4 regions of the Mesorhizobium sp. M1348 genome follow, and region 4 is predicted to be linked to each of the others. Evidence: predicted binding sites of a transcription regulator. Region 4 holds the regulator's gene; each other region holds the start of a gene.
The links. The regulator PhoB, encoded in region 4, activates phosphate uptake and scavenging genes when phosphate is short. The targets are predictions, from matches to a motif close to TGTCATNNANCTGTCAT.

Region 1 (4,749 bases), 300 kb from region 4:
TCCAGTATGTGCGGTAGCCGATCGAAGAAATGCCCCGCATTGGCCTCGTCGGCGAACCACATGGCTGTGCACATGGCGACAAGCAGTAAGCCGATGCCGAGCGCCGTGTAGAACCGGCGCAAGGACGTCTGGCGTCGCCAGGCGTCTGCTGCCTGCCGGACCGCGTCTGAACGAATTGTAGCGGCGAAGGTCATACGGGGTCACGAGCGGACACGCAAAAAGGGCGGCGACCGCATCGGCCCGAAAGTCGAAGTTCGACTTTCGGAAAGCACGATGCGGCATCTAAGTGTTAGAGCGTACTTTGTGCGTCCAAGTGGACGCACGTCGCTCTAATGGACGCCGCCCTTTCCGCAATTGTCGTCAGCCGCCGATCGCGGCTTTGCGGGCTTCGACGATGACGCTGTAGAAGTCCGGCTTCACCGGAACGTAGCCGGTGAAATCGCCGCCTTCGATGGCCTCGAAGCAGGGCTTGTCCTTGGCCGGCAGGCTGGTGAAGAAGTTGGCGAGCTTGGCGGTCATATCGCCGCCGAGCGCGGTGCGCACGACCAGCGGGCCGTTCGGGATCAGGCCAGAACGCCAGACTTCGACGAAGTCGTTGGGGTCGACGGCGCCCTTGGCGACTTCCTTGTGGAAGGTGCCGGACGTGTAACCGTTCTTGAAGTCGCCGATGCCGGAAGAATCGTCAACCGCCACGTCGACCTTGCCGTCGCGGACGGCGAGAACGTTGTTCTCGTGACCGCCATTGAACTGCGTCGAGGCGAAGAAGGTTTCGTTCGAAGCGCCGGTGTCCTTCGGGATCTGGGTCAGCGGGATCAGATAGCCGGAGGTCGAATCCGGGTCGGCATAGCCGAGCTTCTTGCCCTTTGCCGACTTGATGTCGGTGATGCCGGACGACTTCAGCGCCAGGCCAATCGAATAATAACCGGTCGCGCCGTCGGTCTGCTGGGTGGTGAGGATCGGGGTGACGGCGTTCGGATCCTTGAGATAGACGCTGGCATAGCCTGACGCGCCAAGCTCGGCGAAATCGAGCGTGCCGCCGAGCAGGCCCTGGATGACGCCATCATAGTCGGCAGCCGGGAACAGCGAGACCTTTTCGAAACCGAATTCGGTCTTCAGATGATCGGCGAGGCACTGAAAGTTGCGCAGCCGGTCCGCTTCGTTCTCGCCGCCGAGAATGCCGACGCGGAATTCCTTGATATCCTGGGCGTGAGCAGCACTTGCTGCGATGGCGAGCAATGAAACCGCACCGAAAACCATCTTCCTGAACATTATCTCTCTCCTGTTGGTCCCGGCCTCGCGCCGGTAGCGTTCGAATTTTTGACGGGTGCCTTTGACGCGGGCGAGCGATCAGGCCGTTCTCAGCAACCAGGAAACGCTGGCTCGAGCGGTCCGGCGGATGCAGCGATCTTCTGTTTGACGGCGACACTGGTCGAGGTGATGGCCTCGGAGATTTCGGCGCCATTGCTGTCGGCGCCGTAGACCATGCGCACGGCCTCGCGGTTGAGGTCTTCGGGCGGGCCGTCGAAGACCACCTTGCCGGCGGCCATGCCGACGATGCGGTTGCAATAGTTGCGGGCCGTATCAAGCGTATGGAGATTTGTGATGACGGTGATGCCTTCGCGCAAATTGATGTCCTGCAGCGAATCCATCACCACCTTGGCGTTGAGCGGGTCGAGCGAGGCGATCGGCTCGTCGGCGAGCAACACCTTCGGCTGTTGCATCATGGCACGCGCAATCGCAACGCGCTGCTGCTGGCCGCCGGAAAGGGTGCCAGCAGGCTGCAGCGCGGTGCGGGCGATGTCGAGGCGCTCGAGAGCTGCAACCGCCTCGGCGCATTCGCCGCGGGAAAACATGCCGAACAGGTTGGACAGGGTCGAACGGTGGTTGAGCCGGCCGAGCAGCACATTGGTCAGCACGTCGAGGCGCGGCACCAGGTTGAATTGCTGGAAGATCATGGCGCAGTCGCGCTGCCAGCGCCGGAGCGGCGAGCCGCGCAACCCGGAGACCTCGACGCCGTCGAACAGGATGGATCCCTGGCTCGGATCGATGAGGCGGTTGATCATGCGCAGAAGCGTCGATTTGCCGGCGCCGGAGCGGCCGATGATGCCGACCATCTGGCCTTGCGGAATGGAGATGTGAACATTGCTGACGGCGGTGTTCTTGCCGAACCGTCGGGTGACGCCGCGGATTTCGAGCGTAGCTGACATGGTGCAGGCTCCAGTCCAGTCGCAATTGAAGGTCTGTTAACTCTCGCTAGCGCAGCCGCATGAACCTGCGGTGTCGGATTGATGTCAGTTTTGTTACCGCCCACAGCCTCGCAGCGCGATCAACCCAGCACAACAAGCTCCTCGAAATGCTTCATGTCGCTGAAGCTGCAGAAAGCCGGTGGTCGCAGCTCGATCACCGGTGCCTGATGCGCAAGGAGCGACAGGCAGTCATCGAACAGATCCTGCCATGCGGATGCCCGGTCGTCGTCCAGGCGCCGAATCGGGTAGGCGAAGGTGATGTGGAACACATAGTTGTCGTGGTCGGGATGCCGGTATCCGAACGGCACCGACAGGGCATCGCGCCAGGAACGCATAACGCGCCGGTCCTCGGTGGAAGCGCCGGCGACGGTCAGGCCAGTCGGTACGATTTCAACGACCCTGACGTTGAAAGCACCGCAGCCTTTGAAGCCGTTCAGGCGTTCCAGATAGAGGCGGGTCATGGCGTCGATGCTGGTGTCGAGGGGCACGTCCTGCGGCCAGTAGGGAAGGCGGCGGCGATGTTCGATGATGCCCTGGAAGAGCGTCATGTGCAGGCTGGAGACCGGCGTGAAGGCCAGCCGGTCGGCATCGGGCATCGCGCGCATCCGCTCACGCACCTCGATGACCCCCGCTTCTGAAGCCGAGCCATTGACGAGATGGCAGACGACCGTGTTGCCGGGCTCGTTGAGAAAATTACCAGAGGTGTCGTAGCGCCTGCCGAGATGCAGCGGAGGGGTCGGGTTGGTGCCGGCAAAGAATCCGGCGAGCGAAGGTTTGACTGAAACAGGCATTGCGATCTCCAGAGGAAAGGCCGCGTCCTGCCCCGACGATGTGTCAGGGACATGAAAACCGTGCCAAGAAGTAGAATATCAAAGGCAGGATTCGCCAAGCGATTCTGCCGGGGTTGCACATCATCAAGATTGAAATAAAGATTCAAATCCGTATCAAAGAGAGGCTTCCTAATTGCTACGTTGGCGCCAGTGGTTGCGGCTGTATGCTGCAGGGGTAGTCGCTGCGATAAGTTTCACAGTGGCCCTGGTTTTGATGTCCGTATATCGGGTTGGTAGCTTGAACCATCCAATATCGGGATACTTGTACAATTATGGAAATGGGCGCGACGCGGCCATTATTCTAATGATTCTCATTTTTTTAATCGCGTTAGTTACGATAAATTTCGCAAATAAGATTGAAGAAAAACAAAAATCACTTGTAGATATTGGTTATGACAAAAAATTTATAGAACTTATCAGGTTAAATCAGACTGGTGTTGCTATTCTAATCACGTTAGGATTTCTTTCTATTATTTTGGACATTTGCCTGAGCGGCTGACTTATTCGGGGCGTCAACCCCCATGCTTCTCCAAAAACTGATTGGCCGACAGTTCCCGAAAATCGTCGAGCGTGGCGCGCAGCCGGGCGTGATCCCAGTCCCACCAGGCGAGCGCCTGGTAGCGTTCCGCAGTGCGGCGGTCGAAGCGTTCGCGGATCGGCTTGGCCGGTACGCCGCCGACAATGGTGTAGGGGGCCACATCCTTCGAGACGACCGCCCCGGCACCGACCGCCGCGCCATCGCCGACGGTGACGCCGGGCAGGATGGTCGAGCCGTGACCGAGCCAGGTGTCGTGGCCGATGGTGACGCGTTTGGCGCGGCGCTGAGCGAAGAATTCGCTCTCGTGCTCGGCGTCGTCCCAATAGTCGGAGGCGCGATAGGTGAAATGGTGTAGCGTCGGCCGCCAGGTCGGATGATTGGTGGCATTGATGCGCACGCTAGCGGCGATGTTGGCGAATTTGCCAATCGTCGCGCACCAGACGGCGCAGTCCTGCATCATGTAGGAATAGTCGCCGAGAATGCTCTCGGAGACCCGGCTGCGTTCGGCGATCTCGGTCCAGCGGCCAAGCGTCGAGCTCTCGATCTCCGCCGTCTCGTGGACCAGCGGCGCCTCCGACAATTTCCTCGTCATGCCGCGATTTTCCCCGCGGCGAAGGCGGTCACGTCGATGATGCGATCGGCCACAGCCTCGCGCACGTCGTGATCGTGGAAGATGCCGAGCAAAGCGACGCCCGCCGCCTTCTTCGCGGCGATCAGGGAAATCACCACGTCGCGGTTCCTGGCATCGAGCGAGGCGGTCGGCTCGTCGAGCAGCAGGATCGGGTGCTCGGTGATGAAGCCGCGCGCGATGTTGACGCGCTGCTGTTCGCCCCCGGAGAACGTCGCCGGCGGCAGCGCCCAGAGCTTCTCCGGCAGGTTCAACTGCGCCAGCAAGGCGCGCGCCTTACCGCGCGCTACTTCGCGCTCTTCGCCGCGCTCGACCAGCGGTTCGGCCACGACATCGAGCGCCGAGACGCGCGGTACAGTGCGCAGGAACTGGCTGACATAACCGATCGTGAGCCGGCGCACAGCTAGCACGGTGCGCGGGCTGGCCGAAGCCAGGTCAATCAGCCCGTCCTCGTGCTGGACGATGATCTGGCCTGCGTCGACGGCATAATTGCCGTAGAGCATTTTC
Region 2 (4,749 bases), on a different contig from region 4:
GATGCGCTGCCCGCCGGGTCTGATCCATCGAGTGCCTTCCCCATGAAACCAAGGAGGCGGCGGGATCGTCGGCAGGACTGTCGGCGGTCGCCGTCGCGACTTGGAGCGGCGTGCGTCCAAATGGGCGCACAGATACGCTCCAACACTTTTGAACGGCGCATCGGACTATCCGAAAATCGAATTTGATTTTCGGCGATGCGGCAGTACCATCAGCCCTGCGGGTTCTGCGGCGTGACAGGCTTGAGGCGAACGCCCCTGCCGCCACGCTCGCTCGCCTGGTTCTCGCCGATCAGCTCGACCCCGGCCTCTTCAAGGGCCTGGATGACCTTCATCAGCGTATCGACCACGCCCCGGACCACGCCGTCGCTCGCTTCCATGCGCTGAATGGTTGGAAGCGAAACCCCGGCGCGCTCGGCGAGCGTCTTCTGATCGATGCCGGCCAGCGCCCTCGCGGCACGCATCTGCGCGGCAGTGATCATCGGCCAAAACCCCCGTCTGAATCTGCGGTATCACGTATAATACCTTCATTATGATGGTTCAAGCATCATCTTGCATATGTGAAACATGCAGCACTCTTTGCCAGCCGATGCGCTAGCATGCTACGGCATCGTTTGGCGGGACATCCATTGCGATCCCGATTTCACAGGCGACGACTCAAAAAGGATGAGCAGGTGAAGATATTCAAAGCGTTGGCGACCTCGACAGCCTTGCTGTCGATGGTTTTCCTGCTGGCAGGCTGCGGCCATGGCCTGATCAACAGGCTGATTTGACCGCAAATCGACTGACATGAGTCAGGTGCCGCCGGCCCGCCCGAGCCGTCGCTGCAGGAACCGGGCCGCAAGCCAGCACAGCATCGCCCAGGCAAAGCCGGCGCACCAGCCGGCCAATACGTCGGACGGCCAGTGGACGCCGAGATAGATGCGGCTGATGCCGACCACCACCGTCGTCAGCACCGCCAGCCCGAGCACATAGATCTTCGTTGTCCGCCCGGGCAAAAACCGCGCCGCCATGCTGCCCAGCGTCAAATATGTCACCGCCGACAGCATGGCGTGGCCGCTCGGAAACGAAAGCGATGCCACGTCGGCGAGATGCGAGACCAGATCGGGGCGCGGCCGGTCTATATCGAACTTGAGCACGCTTGACAGGACCTGGCCACCCGCTACCGCGACGAACATGAGAAGCGCCGCGCCTGGCCTGCGTATGAGGAGCAGATAGACGATCATTGCCGCGGTAATCAGGACCAACACGCTGGCGCTGCCGAGGCTGGTGATGTCGCGCATCGCTCCTTCCAGCCACGCCGGTCCGATCGGATTGTCGGGCTGGCCGGCCTTGCGGAAGGCGAGCAGGATTTCGGTATCGAAGGCATGCGGCGTGGTGGCCCGCGCCATCTCCATCAGCTCCTCGAACCCCCACAGCCCGCCGGCAATGATCAGCCCGGCCAGCAGAACCGGGAACTCCAGCCAGTTGCGCAGTCTGCTTGCGGTCTTCTTCATCGGCCCGATCGCAGTTACAGCCTTTGCAGATAGGGCCCGAGCGTGATCAGCGCCACAGCTGCGATGGCAAGCACAATGCCGGTCGCCTGCAAGGCATTGACGCGCTCGCCGAAGAAGACCAGCGCCACCACATTCACCGACACCAGCTGGATCACCGCTGACAGGCTGAACGACACCGACATGCCGAATTCACGGATCAGCCTCAGCATGATCAGATTGCCGAGCGAATAGAGCGCCAACGTCAGCACGATCTTGCCGAGGCTCGGCGCCAGCCCCCACTGTTTGGCAGCCATCGCCGCCAGCAGGAAGATCACCGTCGAAACGCAGAGCTGCCCAAGTCCCCAGAAACTCACTTTTTGTTCCTCCCGATGCGGTCCTACGCCCACCGCAGCTCTTGTTTCCGAAGCGCCGGTCGCGGTCAAGCGGGGCCGATGCTGGATACAAAATCGCAGTGGTAATTAGCCGGCATGTCATCAAACTGTGACCTGCCGGCGATACCGGACTGGCCAGGCAACACGCTCCAGCAATCCATCCAGCCAGAGGCATGCCCCTATGACCGAACATCGCTCCCCTGACGCCCATTTCCGCACCAGCCTGCTCGAGGAAAACGACGGGCCAGGAGCCAATCCCACCGACAACCGCACCATGGGTGAAATCATCGCCGCGCGGTTCTCGCGCCGCGGCTTCCTCAAGGGCTCGCTTGCCGTCTCGGCCATAGCCGCTACCGTCAGCCCGCTGGCGCTGATCACCGCCGACAACGCCCGCGCCGCCGAAGGCTCCGCCTTCGCTTTCGACGAGCTCGAGGCCGGCATCGACGACAAGCATCACGTCGCACCCGGCTATGACGCCGATGTGCTGCTGCGCTGGGGCGATCCGCTGTTCGCCGATTCGCCGGAATTCGATCCGACAAAACAGTCGGCGGAGGCCCAGGCCAGACAATTCGGCTACAACAACGACTATGTCGGCTATATCCCGATCGACGGCTCGGCCGAGCACGGCCTGCTGGTGGTCAACCACGAATACACCAATCCGCACCTGATGTTTTCGGGCCTCGTCACCATCGTCGACGGCAAAGCCAAGCAGGCGCCTCTCAGCAAGGAACAAGTCGACGTCGAGATGACCGCGCATGGCGGCACCATTGTCGAGATCCGCAAGATATCAGGCAAATGGCAGGTCGTTCGCGACGGCAAGCTCAACCGCCGCATCACCTCCAACACCGAGATCGAGCTCTCCGGCCCCGTCGCCGGCCACGACCGCGTCAAGACCAGCGCCGACCCGAGCGGCACCAAAGTCATCGGCACTGTCAACAACTGCGCCGGCGGCGTCACGCCATGGGGCACCTATGTCATGGCCGAGGAGAACATCCACGGCTATTTCTCGGGCGAGCTGCCGCAGAGCCATAAGGAAGCCGCCAATTACAAGCGCCTCGGCATTCCCGAAGGTGCCTATGAATGGGCAGCGCATTACGACCGTTTCGACATCGGCAAGGAGCCAAACGAGCCGAACCGCTTCGGCTGGATCGTCGAGGTCGACGTTCAGGATCCGACTTCGGTGCCGAGGAAGCGCACCGCGATGGGCCGCTTCAAGCATGAGGGCGCCGAGTCGATCGTCGCCAAGGATGGCCGTGTCGTCTTCTATCTCGGCGACGATGAGCGCTTCGACTACGTCTATAAGTTCGTCACCACAGGCAAATTCAATCCGGACGACCGCGCTGGAAACAAGGATTTGCTCGACGATGGCACCTTGCATGTCGGCAAGTTTGCCGAGGACGGTTCGGTCGAATGGTTGCCGATCGTCTTCGGCCAAGGGCCGCTGACGGCGGAGAACGGCTTTGCCAGCCAGGCCGACGTGCTGATCGAAACGCGCCGCGCCGCCGACCTGCTCGGCGCCACCAAGATGGACCGTCCGGAAGACATCCAGCCCAATGCCGCCAACGGCAAGGTCTATGTCATGCTGACCAACAATTCGAAGCGCAAGGCCGATCAGGTCGACGCCGCCAACCCGCGTGCCGAAAATGCCTTTGGCCACATCATCGAGATCGTCGAGGACGGCGGCGATTTCACTGCCACCAAGGGCAAGTGGGAGGTGCTCTTGAAATGCGGTGATCCCTCGGTTGCCGCTGTCGGCGCCACCTTCTCGACCGCAACCACGGCCAATGGCTGGTTCGGCATGCCGGACAATTGCGCGGTCGATTCGGCCGGCCGCCTCTGGGTTGCTACCGACGGCCAGGGCCCGAAGGCCACTGGCCGCACCGACGGTCTGTGGGCGGTCGACACGGAAGGGCCGGCAAGGGCCACATCAAAGCTGTTCTTCCGTGTGCCGATAGGCGCCGAAATGTGCGGCCCGTTGTTTGCGCCGGACGACCAGACCGCCTTCGTTGCCGTCCAGCATCCGGGCGACGGCGGCGAGGACTGGGAGGCTTTCGGCCGTCCATCCTATTATGAGGATTTGTCGACCCGCTGGCCCGACTTCAAGCCGGACATCCCGGTGCGCCCGGCGGTCGTTGCCATCACCAGGCAAGGTGGCGGCAAGATCGCGGTCTGACGCGCAGCCAGGTCTTGCAGTCTCAAGGAAGGATTTCGGCGATACGAAATCCTTCCTTTCCTGATACACGCATCCATGCTGCCCATCATGCGCCGACGAATTATTCGGTGCGCTGAACCACGGCCACATTCATTGTGCTTCGCAACCTGAAGCCAATGGACTTGTATAGTCCTATGGCCGTGGCGTTGCTGGCATAGGCGTGGAGATAGGGAACTTCGCCGCGCGCCACTATCCGGTTTGCCACGAACAGGGACAGCAGCTTGCCCAGGCCGCCGCCCCGAAATTCCGGATGTGAGCATACCCCGCTGAGTTCGGTATAGCCGGGTTGCTTCATGCGCTCGCCGGCCATCGCCGCAAGCCTGCCCTCGATTTTCACACCCCAAAAATCGCCCAGGCTCAAGGCTTCGAGCGTGAATGGGCCAGGCTTGGTGAGCAATGCCAGGGCGAGCATCTCAGCGGCATCGTCTCGCGTCAGACGTTGCACGCGTTTGTCAGACACGGTTTGCAACGGCTGCTCGGCAATCATCTGAACCCCGGCTGCGGTCGAAGTCGCGGAAAGCCCCGCGGGCAGATCAATGGCGTCCGACTGAAGCAGAATGACACTCTCGCCTGGGGGAACAAGCTTTCCGAGCGCCTGCAAGTTATCCGCGTCGTCCGCCCCGGTGGCGGCGAAAGGGACGATTGACGGCCGGTATCGCATGGCGAGGTTGTC
Region 3 (4,749 bases), on a different contig from region 4:
CGCCGACGAATTTCCGGATGTTATCGAAAGCATCAGGGGCACCGGCCTGATGCTCGGGCTTAAATGCGCGATGCCCAACACCAAGGTCACGGTGGCACTGCGTGACCAGCATCTCTTGACGGTTCCGGCCGGCGACAACGTTATCCGCCTGCTGCCGCCTCTCACCGTCACCGACGCCGAGATCCACGAAGCGCTCGAGCGCATTCGTGCCGGCGCCAAAAGCCTGGCGGATGCCATCGTCGCTGCCGCCGCGAAGTAATCCTGGAATTCCTGATGTCCCTTCGCCATTTCACCGATCTTTCCGCCGTTTCCGAAGGCGATCTGCGCTTCATGCTCGACGACGCAGCTGTGCGAAAGGCAAGGCTCAAGGCCGGCGAACGCACCAAGCCGCTCGAAGGAAAGGTGCTGGCAATGATCTTCGACAAGCCGTCGACGCGCACGCGCGTGTCGTTCGACGTCGGCATGCGGCAGTTGGGTGGCGAGACGATCATGCTGACCGGCACCGAGATGCAGCTTGGCCGCTCGGAGACCATTGCCGACACGGCCAAGGTGCTGTCGCGCTATGTCGATGCCATCATGATCCGCACCACCTCGCATGACCGGCTGCTGGAACTGACGGAAAACGCTACGGTCCCCGTCATCAACGGGCTGACCGACGAGACCCATCCCTGCCAGCTGATGGCCGACATCATGACCTTCGAAGAGCACCGCGGTCCGGTGGCCGGCAAGACGATCGCCTGGACCGGCGACGGCAACAACGTGCTGCATTCGCTGCTGGAGGCTTCTGCGCGGTTCCGCTTCAAACTGAACGTCGCCGTGCCCGAGGGCAGCGAACCGGCTCAGAAGCATGTCGACTGGTCGAAAGCCAATGGCGGCAAGCTGAAATTCACCCGTTCGCCCGAGGAGGCCGTTCACGAGGCCGACTGCATCGTCACCGACTGCTGGGTCTCGATGGGGCAGGAGCACCGTGCCCGCGGCCACAATGTCTTCTTGCCCTATCAGGTCAATGCGGCACTGATGGCGAAAGCCAAGCCGGACGCGCTGTTCATGCACTGTCTGCCGGCGCATCGCGGTGAGGAGGTTACCGACGAGGTCATCGACGGGCCGCATTCGGTGGTTTTCGATGAGGCCGAGAACCGGCTCCATGCCCAGAAGGCGGTCTTGGCCTGGTGCCTGGGCGCTTGATACGGGCCGCGGTGATCCGGGCCGGCCTGATCCGCGCCGCCTTGATCCGCGCCGCCTTGATCCGGGCCGCCTTGATCCGGAAGTGGGTGGTGCCTATCTCAGGCGCATCACGCAAATCGAGCGCGTCTCGTCGCATGCGCCCCGGAGGGCGGCATCGCCGCGCCCCGGAGCTTTGTCATGTTGGAAACTCATCAATTGGCTGAACATAAACCCAAGCTCGGCGAATTCGGCTACGCCGGCGACGACCATGTCGTGCCGTTCGAGGTCGGCCCGCTCGACGTGCGCGGCCGCACCGTCCAGCTCGGGTCGATGCTCGACGCTATTCTCAGCCGCCACGACTATCCCGAGCCGGTCGCCCGACTACTGGCCGAAGCCTGTGTGCTAACTGTACTGCTCGGAACTTCGCTGAAGTTCGAGGGCAAGTTCATTCTGCAGACCCGCACCGACGGGCCGGTCGACATGCTGGTCGCGGATTTCTCCACGCCGCACGCGCTGCGCGCTTATGCCCGCTTCGATGCCGACCGGCTGCAGGCTTTGACTTCTGCCGGCGAGACGTCACCGCAGACTCTGCTCGGCAGCGGCGTCCTGGCGCTGACCATCGACCAGGGCGCTCACACGCAACGCTACCAGGGCATCGTCCAACTCGACGGCGTCACGCTGGAAGATGCCGCACGCACCTATTTCCGCCAGTCGGAGCAGATTCCGACCGACCTCCGGCTTTCGGTTGCCAAGCTTCTGACGCCCGGCGTCGGCGGTGCCCGCGAGCAATGGCGGGCCGGTGGCCTGCTGGCACAATTCCTGCCGCAGTCGGCGGAGCGCATGCGCGTACCCGACCTTCCCGGTGGCGACGGCGATCCGCGTGAGGAAATCCACGACCCGACCGACAATTCCTGGCAGGAGCTGCTGGCGCTGCTTGGTACCATTGAACCGACCGAGCTGATCGATCCGACGATCGGCGCCGAACGGCTGCTTTACCGGCTTTTCCACGAGCATGGCGTCCGCGTTTTCGGCGGCGTGCCGGTTGCCGACCAGTGCTCATGCTCGAGGGAGAAGATCCGCGGCATCCTCGAAGGCTTTTCCGCCGAGGAGATCAGGGACAGCACCGAGGATGGCAGCATTCACGTCGCCTGCGAATTCTGCTCGAAGCAATATGACTTCGACCCGGCGGAGTTTGCAGCGGCCGGATGACGGCCCTCAATTGACGGTGCGCCGCGTGCCCGGCAAATCGAGCGAGAAGGCGGGGATGGCGACGTCGAAGGTCTCACCCCGTTTGTTGCGCATTGTGTAGTGCCCGACCATGATGCCGGATGGGGTCGAGAGCGGGCATCCAGACGTATACTGATAGCTGTCGCCGGGGTTGAGTCCGGGTTGCTCGCCGACGACCCCGGGGCCGCGCACTTCCTCGACCTTGCCGGTGCCGTCGGTAATGTGCCAGTAGCGTGATAGAAGCTGCACGAACTCATCCGACTGGTTGTCGATGGTCACCTGGTAGCCCCAGACATAGCGGTTTTGCGGCGGGTCAGAGTGATCCTCCAGATAGAACGGCCTGACCTGCACTTCGATGTTGCGGGTGACGGCGCTGTACATAAACTGCTCCAAAGCAATGTAGATGGAACTTTCGATGCTCAGCGCAGTTTGGTCAACGATGCGCGGCATCTTCTTGCCCGATCTCAAGCGCAGGTGCCGAAAAACAATGTCATTTGAGTGACACATGACAATGTTGGTGTGCAGGCTTGTGCCGGGCGACTCAGCGTTTTGTCGAATTGTTGAAAACGGCCGTCATGCGGCCGGCATTTCTGGAGTGACCAGATCTCGATGGAACCGACATTCGCAGCCGCCCTCCTTTCCATAGCCCTCCTTCTTTCAAATCTCGCCAGCATCCTGTTAGCTTCGCTGAAGCTGAAGCGACCAGCCAGGATTGCACCGCCCGCGGCCGACGCGCCGCCGGTATCGATCGTCGTCCCGGCGCGCGGCGTCGAGCCGTTTGCCGAAGAGACTCTGGAGCGCGCCTTCTCCCTCGACTGGCCGCGCTACGAACTCATCTTCTGCGTCGCCCATGCCGATGACCCGGTGGTCAAGCCGATCACCGCCGCAATGGCGCGGTTTCCAGCTATTCGCGCCCGCCTTCTAGTCGGTGACGACCGCATCAGCGGCAATCCAAAACTCAATAATTGCGTGAAGGGTTGGGAGGCGGCCCATTATCGCTGGGTCATCCTTGCCGATTCCAACGTGCTTATGCCGAGCGATTATGTCCAACAGCTGATGGCGGCATGGCGGCCCGATACCGGCCTCGTCTGCTCGACGCCGATCGGCTCGCGGCCGGACGGATTTTGGGGGGAGGTCGAATGCGCCTTTCTCAACACGCTGCAGGCACGCTGGCAGTACGCTGGAGAGGCGCTCGGCCTCGGCTTCGCGCAGGGCAAGAGCATGTTGTGGAACAAGCCGATGCTCGATGCCAATGGCGGCATCCGCGCGCTTGCTGCCGAGATCGCCGAGGACGCCGCCGCGACCAAGCTGGTCAACGGGCTCGGACTGCGGGTCAATCTTGTCGCCTCGCCCTTCGAACAGCCGCTCGGCCGGCGCACGCTTGGCGAGATCTGGTCGCGGCAGGCGCGCTGGGCGCGGCTGCGCCGCGTCACCTTTGCACTGTTCTTTGCCCCCGAAATCCTGATCGGCGCGGCGCCGCCGCTGGTGCTTGCGCTGATCGCCGCGGCTGACGCCGGCGTCAGCCTGCCGGCAACCGCCATCGCCGTGCTGGTCGCGGCCTACCTGCCGGAATGCGTCTTGGCCTCGGCCAAGGGATGGCACCTGTCGCCGCGCACGATCCCGGCGATGATGGCGCGAGACCTGATGCTTCCCGCCATTTGGGCGCGCGGATGGCTGAGCGGCGCCGTCGACTGGCGCGGCAACGTGATGACCATCCAGACCAAGGCCGTCGCGGAGCTGGAAGAGACCCCGTCCGGCGTCTGATCGGCGCATCCCCGCTCGCCTCTGTTCGGCCAGTCCTTATCCGGCAGCTCTCAGCGCTTGCTCGATATCTTCGAGCAGATCGTTGGCATCTTCCAGGCCGACGGAAAGCCTGAGCGTTCCCGGTCCGATACCGAGCTCGGCGCGAGCCTCATCGGTCAAGTTCTTGTGCGTCGTCGTCGCCGGATGGGTGATCAGGCTCTTGGCATCGCCGAGATTGTTGGAAATCAGCACGATGTCGAGTGCGTTCTGGAAGGCAAAGGCCGCCTGCTTGCCGCCCTTCACATCCAGGCAGATCAGCGTCGAGCCGCCCGACATCTGCTTCTTGACCACGGCCGCTTGCGGGTGGTCGGCGCGGCCGGGATAGATGACGCGGGCGACTTGCGGGCGCTCGGCGAGGAAATCCGCGATGCGGCCGGCACTTTCCGTCTGCTGGCGTACGCGCAGCGGCAGCGTCTCCAGCCCTTTCAGCAGCGTCCAGGCATTGAAGGGCGAGAGGCTCGGGCCGGTGTGACGGAAATAGTCATGCAAGTTTTCGTCGATCCACTTCTTGTCCGACAGAACGATGCCGCCAAGACAGCGCCCCTGGCCGTCAAT
Region 4 (4,749 bases):
CAGCGGCTCTGTATCGCCCGCACCGTGGCCGTGAAGCCGGAAGTCATTCTGCTCGACGAACCGGCTTCGGCGCTCGACCCGTTGTCGACGGCCAAGATCGAGGAACTGATCGACGAATTGCAAGCCGACTACACGATCGTCATCGTCACTCACAACATGCAGCAGGCGGCGCGCGTGTCGCGCCAGACCGCCTTCATGTATCTGGGTGAGCTGGTCGAGTTCGACCGGACCGAGAAGATCTTCACGTCGCCCCGCGAGAAGCGCACGCAGGACTACATCACCGGCCGCTTCGGCTGAGCCGTTCCGATCATGCATATGAGGACAGGACCATGGGCGAACACACAGTCGCTTCTTTCGACGAGGATCTCGAGCAGATCAGCAAGCTGATCCGCGACATGGCCGACCTCGCCGGTTCGATGGTCGGCGGGGCGACCAAGGCCCTGTTGAATTCCGACAACGTGCTGGCGCAACGCGTCGTTTCCGACGACGCCATCATGGATGCGCGTCAACGCGAACTGGACGATCGCGCCATCACCCTGATCGCCAAACGCCAGCCGATGGCCCACGATCTTCGCCATGTCGTCGGAGCGATCCGTATGGCCGGCGACCTCGAACGCATCGGCGACCTTGCCAAGAACATCGCCAAGCGTGTGAGTGCGGTCGGCCTCAGCGTCACGCCGCGCGACCTGTCGCATTCCATCGACGCGATGGCGCAGCTGGTGCTCATCCAGGTGCAGGGCGTCATTGAGGAATATGCCGCAGGCGATGCGGCCGCGTTGGCCAAGCTGCGTGCCGCAGACGAGCGCATCGACGTCAAATACACGTCCGTGTTCCGCGAGCTGTTGACCTACATGATGGAAGATCCGCGCAACATCACCGCTTGCACGCATCTGCTGTTCTGCGCCAAGAATCTGGAGCGGATCGGCGACCATGTCACCAACATCGCCGAAAATGCGTATTATGTGCTGACCGGCGAGCAATTGCCGGTCAATCGTCCGAAGCAGGACGAAACGACAATGTCCGCGCCGGTGACATGATGGGGGTGCCCAGCCGATGATCGCACCACGCATAATGGTGGTGGAGGACGAGGAGCCGTTGGGTGTGCTGCTCCGCTACAATCTCGAATCCGAAGGCTACCAGGTCGAGGTGGTGACACGCGGCGACGAAGCCGAGATCCGTTTGCAGGAGAATGTGCCCGATCTTCTGGTGCTCGACTGGATGATACCAGCGGTTTCCGGCATCGAGCTCTGCCGCCGGTTGCGGGTGCGCCCCGAAACCGAGCGGCTGCCGATCATCATGCTGACCGCGCGCGGCGAGGAGAGCGACCGGGTGCGCGGTCTTTCGACCGGCGCCGACGACTATCTGGTCAAACCATTTTCGACACCGGAATTCATGGCCAGGGTCAAGGCGCTGCTGCGGCGCGCCAAGCCGGAAGTGTTGTCAAGCGTGCTGAAGGTCGGCGACATCGTGCTCGATCGCGAATCGCACAGGGTCTATCGCAAGAAGAGCGAAATCAGGCTCGGGCCGACCGAATTCCGGTTGCTCGAGTTCATGATGCGGCATCCGGGCCGCGTCTTCTCGCGCAGCCAGTTGCTCGATAATGTCTGGGGCGAGACGATCTATATCGACGAACGCACCGTCGACGTGCATGTCGGCCGGCTGCGCAAAGCCGTCAACAACGGCCGCATGCCTGATGTCATCCGCACCATCCGCGGTGCCGGCTACGCGATCAGGGAAGATTGATCCGCCGGGTCAGGCCACGTTCTTTCTGACGCGGGGCCTCATTTGCGCGCCCGGCGCGAAAATCTCCTGGTCGACGAAGCTTAACGCCCGCATCGCACAGCCTTCGCGGATCAGCGGCAATTCGTTCGGCTCGGTATCGAAGGAGATCGAACCCGAATGCTGGCCGCCGGCGGTCTGGGCGATGGCCTGGCGCAAGGCCGGCTCGATCAGATCGAAGGCGGCGGCACTGGCGCCGACCATCGCGACCGGTGCCGGATCGATCAGCGCGAACAGCGAGCCGAGACCGAAACCCAGCGCCTCGCCGGCCTTGCGGTAGGCCTCGCGTTCCGGCCCATCCTTCTCGCGCGCCCGGGCCGCCAGCGCGCGCATGTCGGCGTCGCTGACGTCGGCGATGGGTTCGCTGTCTTCGCTCATCTGCCTGGCGTTGCGCCAGATGGCGTAGTTGCCGGCATAGGCCTCGATGCAGCCGCGCCGCCCGCATCGGCAGAGCGCGCCGCCCGGACGATGGATCATGTGGCCAAACTCGCCGCCGGAGGAATGCGTGCCGGTGAACAGCTCGCCCTTCAACACCAGCCCCATGCCGATGCCGTGCGAAAGCAGGATGGCGATGAAGTCGTCGCGATAGCGATCCGGATCGCGCCAGCGCAAAGCCACCGCCATCATATTGCAGTCGTTCTCCACCGTGGCCGGGATGCCGAATTGATCTTCCAGCATATCGGCAAAGGCGATGTCCGTCTGCGGCGTGATCGGCGACCACAGCATGGCGCGTGCAGGGGAGTCGGTAATGCCCTGAATCGCCAGGGCGATGCGGGCGACACTGCGGACGTCAAGGTCTGGATCCTCCAGCCGGCGCCGGACGACGGCCATGCATTCGCGGATCAGCTCGTCGCGCGGCATGGTCAGCGTGTCCAGCCGGCGCTGTTCCTCGGCTACGACGTGTCCCGCATAGTCGATGATGGCGGCCGACAGGAAATTGAGCGACAACACCACGGTCAGCACCGCCGCCGCTTCCGGGTTGAGGGCGAGGCCGACCTGCGGACGACCGCGTTTCAACGAAACGGGCTCGCTTGCCTTGCTCTCGGCGAGGATGCCTTCCCGTATCAGGTCGGAGGAGATCGCCGATATGGTCGAATGGCTGAGGCCGGTGGCTGCGGCGATCTCCGTACGCGATGGCTGGCCAACCCGGCGGACTGCCGAGATCACCATCGCCCGGTTGCGCCGGCGCAAATCGTCATGGCGGATTCCGACCGACATCGTTTTGCTTTCCTCCCGGTTGCCGCGGCCGCTCATGAACCGGAAGCCGTCGGTAATGTCCGACAAATAGTGTCGGATGCAGGCAAATAGTGTCAGATGCAGGTGGCGCTGTCATCGTTTATTCCGACGCTCGAAAAAACTCTCAGACTCATCAAAATCCATCAGAATCGATGTTGACAGCAGCCGGAGATCGGGCCAGTATTTTTTCGAGGCTCGAAAAAATTAGCTGGTCTTTGGGCCAATGGTCACGCCGTACGCGGCGCAGGGAGGATATGATGAAGAAATTCACGACCGCCATTCTGGCGGGTGTCGCCATGACGCTGGCGCTGGCGTCGGTGGCGCAGGCTAAAGACAAGGTCATCGGCGTTTCCTGGTCGAACTTCCAGGAAGAGCGCTGGAAGACCGACGAGGCCGCAATGAAGGCGGCCATCGAGGCCGCCGGCGACAAGTATATTTCCGCCGACGCACAGTCCAACCCCGGCAAGCAGCTCACCGACGTCGAGAGCCTGATCTCGCAGGGCGCCAACGCACTGATCATCCTGGCGCAGGACGCCTCGGCCATCGGGCCGGCCGTGCAAAAGGCGCTGGACGAAGGTATTCCGGTTGTCGGCTACGACCGGCTGATCGAGAACAAGGACGTCTTCTACCTGACCTTCGACAACAAGGAAGTCGGCCGCATGCAGGCCCGCGAAGTGTTCAAGGTGAAACCGGAAGGCAACTACGTCTTCATCAAGGGCTCGGGCGCCGATCCGAATGCCGATTTCCTGTTTGCCGGTTCGATGGAAGTACTGAAGGACGCAATAGACAGCGGCAAGATCAAGAATGTCGGCGAGGCCTATACCGACGGCTGGCTGCCGGCCAACGCCCAGAAGAACATGGAACAGTTCCTGACCGCGAACGACAACAAGGTCGATGCAGTGGTCGCGGCCAATGACGGTACTGCCGGCGGCGTCGTCGCCGCATTGACGGCGCAAGGGCTGGCCGGATCTGTTCCGGTTTCGGGCCAGGACGGCGACCACGCCGCGCTGAACCGCATCGCGCTCGGCACGCAGACCGTGTCGGTGTGGAAGGATGCGCGCGAGCTCGGCAAGAACGCCGCCGAGATCGCCTCGCAACTGGCCGACGGCAAGCAGATGACCGACATTGCCGGCGTGAAGGATTTCACCACGCCCGGCGGCAACACCGTAAAATCCCTGTTCCTGACCCCGGTCGCCATCACCAAAGATAACCTCAACGTCGTCATCGATGCCGGCTGGATCAAGAAAGAAGAGGTCTGCGCGGGTGTGGCGGCGGGCACTGTTGCGGTCTGCAACTGACCCGACGTTTCCGAGAAGTCCGAACGCCGCGGCCGCTCGCCGCGGCGTTTTTTCAACAAGAGTTGTTTTTCCGCTTCCGGCGGATAACTTCTAGGCTGCTTCCGGCATCCGCGGCAGACGGCAACCCGGCGGGAGAAACATAATGACCGACACGACTTCCAACACGCCGGTCGACAGCTCGACCGCAGACCGGGCGCGGGAATCCGAGCTCGGCATCGTTGCCCGATTTCTCAAGGCAACCGAACTCGACACGCGCATGCTCGGCATGGTCGGCGCGCTGCTGGTCATCTGGGTCGGCCTGCATGTCGTTTCTAGCGTACGGCTCGGCGTCAATCCGTTCGAGTTCGACAGCCGGACCTTCCTGACGCCACGCAATCTCTGGAACCTGTCGGTGCAGACTTCCGCCGTGGCCATAATGGCCGCCGGAATGGTGCTG

Region 1: phnC (phosphonate ABC transporter ATP-binding protein) is a predicted target of PhoB. The motif match lies at 2,278-2,294, and genes of this name have one in related genera.
Region 2: NKH13_RS08655 (PhoX family protein) is a predicted target of PhoB. The motif match lies at 1,962-1,978, and genes of this name have one in related genera.
Region 3: NKH13_RS21810 (ceramide glucosyltransferase) is a predicted target of PhoB. The motif match lies at 2,880-2,896, and genes of this name have one in related genera.

Annotation. Positions count from the first base shown of each region.
Region 1 covers NZ_JAMYLH010000001.1:578,863-583,611, forward strand. Annotated here, with positions in the region: gene phnE (phosphonate ABC transporter, permease protein PhnE) at 1-194, opposite strand, end outside; gene phnD (phosphonate ABC transporter substrate-binding protein) at 361-1,269, opposite strand; gene phnC (phosphonate ABC transporter ATP-binding protein) at 1,359-2,207, opposite strand; gene NKH13_RS02935 (DUF1868 domain-containing protein) at 2,327-3,037, opposite strand; gene NKH13_RS02940 (DapH/DapD/GlmU-related protein) at 3,589-4,206, opposite strand; gene phnL (phosphonate C-P lyase system protein PhnL) at 4,203-4,749, opposite strand, start outside.
Region 2 covers NZ_JAMYLH010000003.1:334,835-339,583, reverse strand. Annotated here, with positions in the region: gene NKH13_RS08675 (SulP family inorganic anion transporter) at 1-28, opposite strand, end outside; gene NKH13_RS08670 (helix-turn-helix domain-containing protein) at 210-479, opposite strand; gene NKH13_RS08665 (phosphatase PAP2 family protein) at 792-1,493, opposite strand; gene NKH13_RS08660 (hypothetical protein) at 1,508-1,846, opposite strand; gene NKH13_RS08655 (PhoX family protein) at 2,046-4,037, shown strand; gene NKH13_RS08650 (GNAT family N-acetyltransferase) at 4,138-4,749, opposite strand, start outside.
Region 3 covers NZ_JAMYLH010000014.1:24,380-29,128, reverse strand. Annotated here, with positions in the region: gene NKH13_RS21830 (aspartate aminotransferase family protein) at 1-259, shown strand, start outside; gene argF (ornithine carbamoyltransferase) at 274-1,185, shown strand; gene NKH13_RS21820 (Hsp33 family molecular chaperone) at 1,363-2,373, shown strand; gene apaG (Co2+/Mg2+ efflux facilitator ApaG/CorD) at 2,380-2,772, opposite strand; gene NKH13_RS21810 (ceramide glucosyltransferase) at 3,001-4,155, shown strand; gene NKH13_RS21805 (O-succinylhomoserine sulfhydrylase) at 4,192-4,749, opposite strand, start outside.
Region 4 covers NZ_JAMYLH010000001.1:283,340-288,088, forward strand. Annotated here, with positions in the region: gene pstB (phosphate ABC transporter ATP-binding protein PstB) at 1-297, shown strand, start outside; gene phoU (phosphate signaling complex protein PhoU) at 330-1,037, shown strand; gene phoB (phosphate regulon transcriptional regulator PhoB) at 1,054-1,743, shown strand; gene NKH13_RS01460 (ROK family protein) at 1,753-2,997, opposite strand; gene xylF (D-xylose ABC transporter substrate-binding protein) at 3,273-4,313, shown strand; gene NKH13_RS01470 (sugar ABC transporter permease) at 4,456-4,749, shown strand, end outside.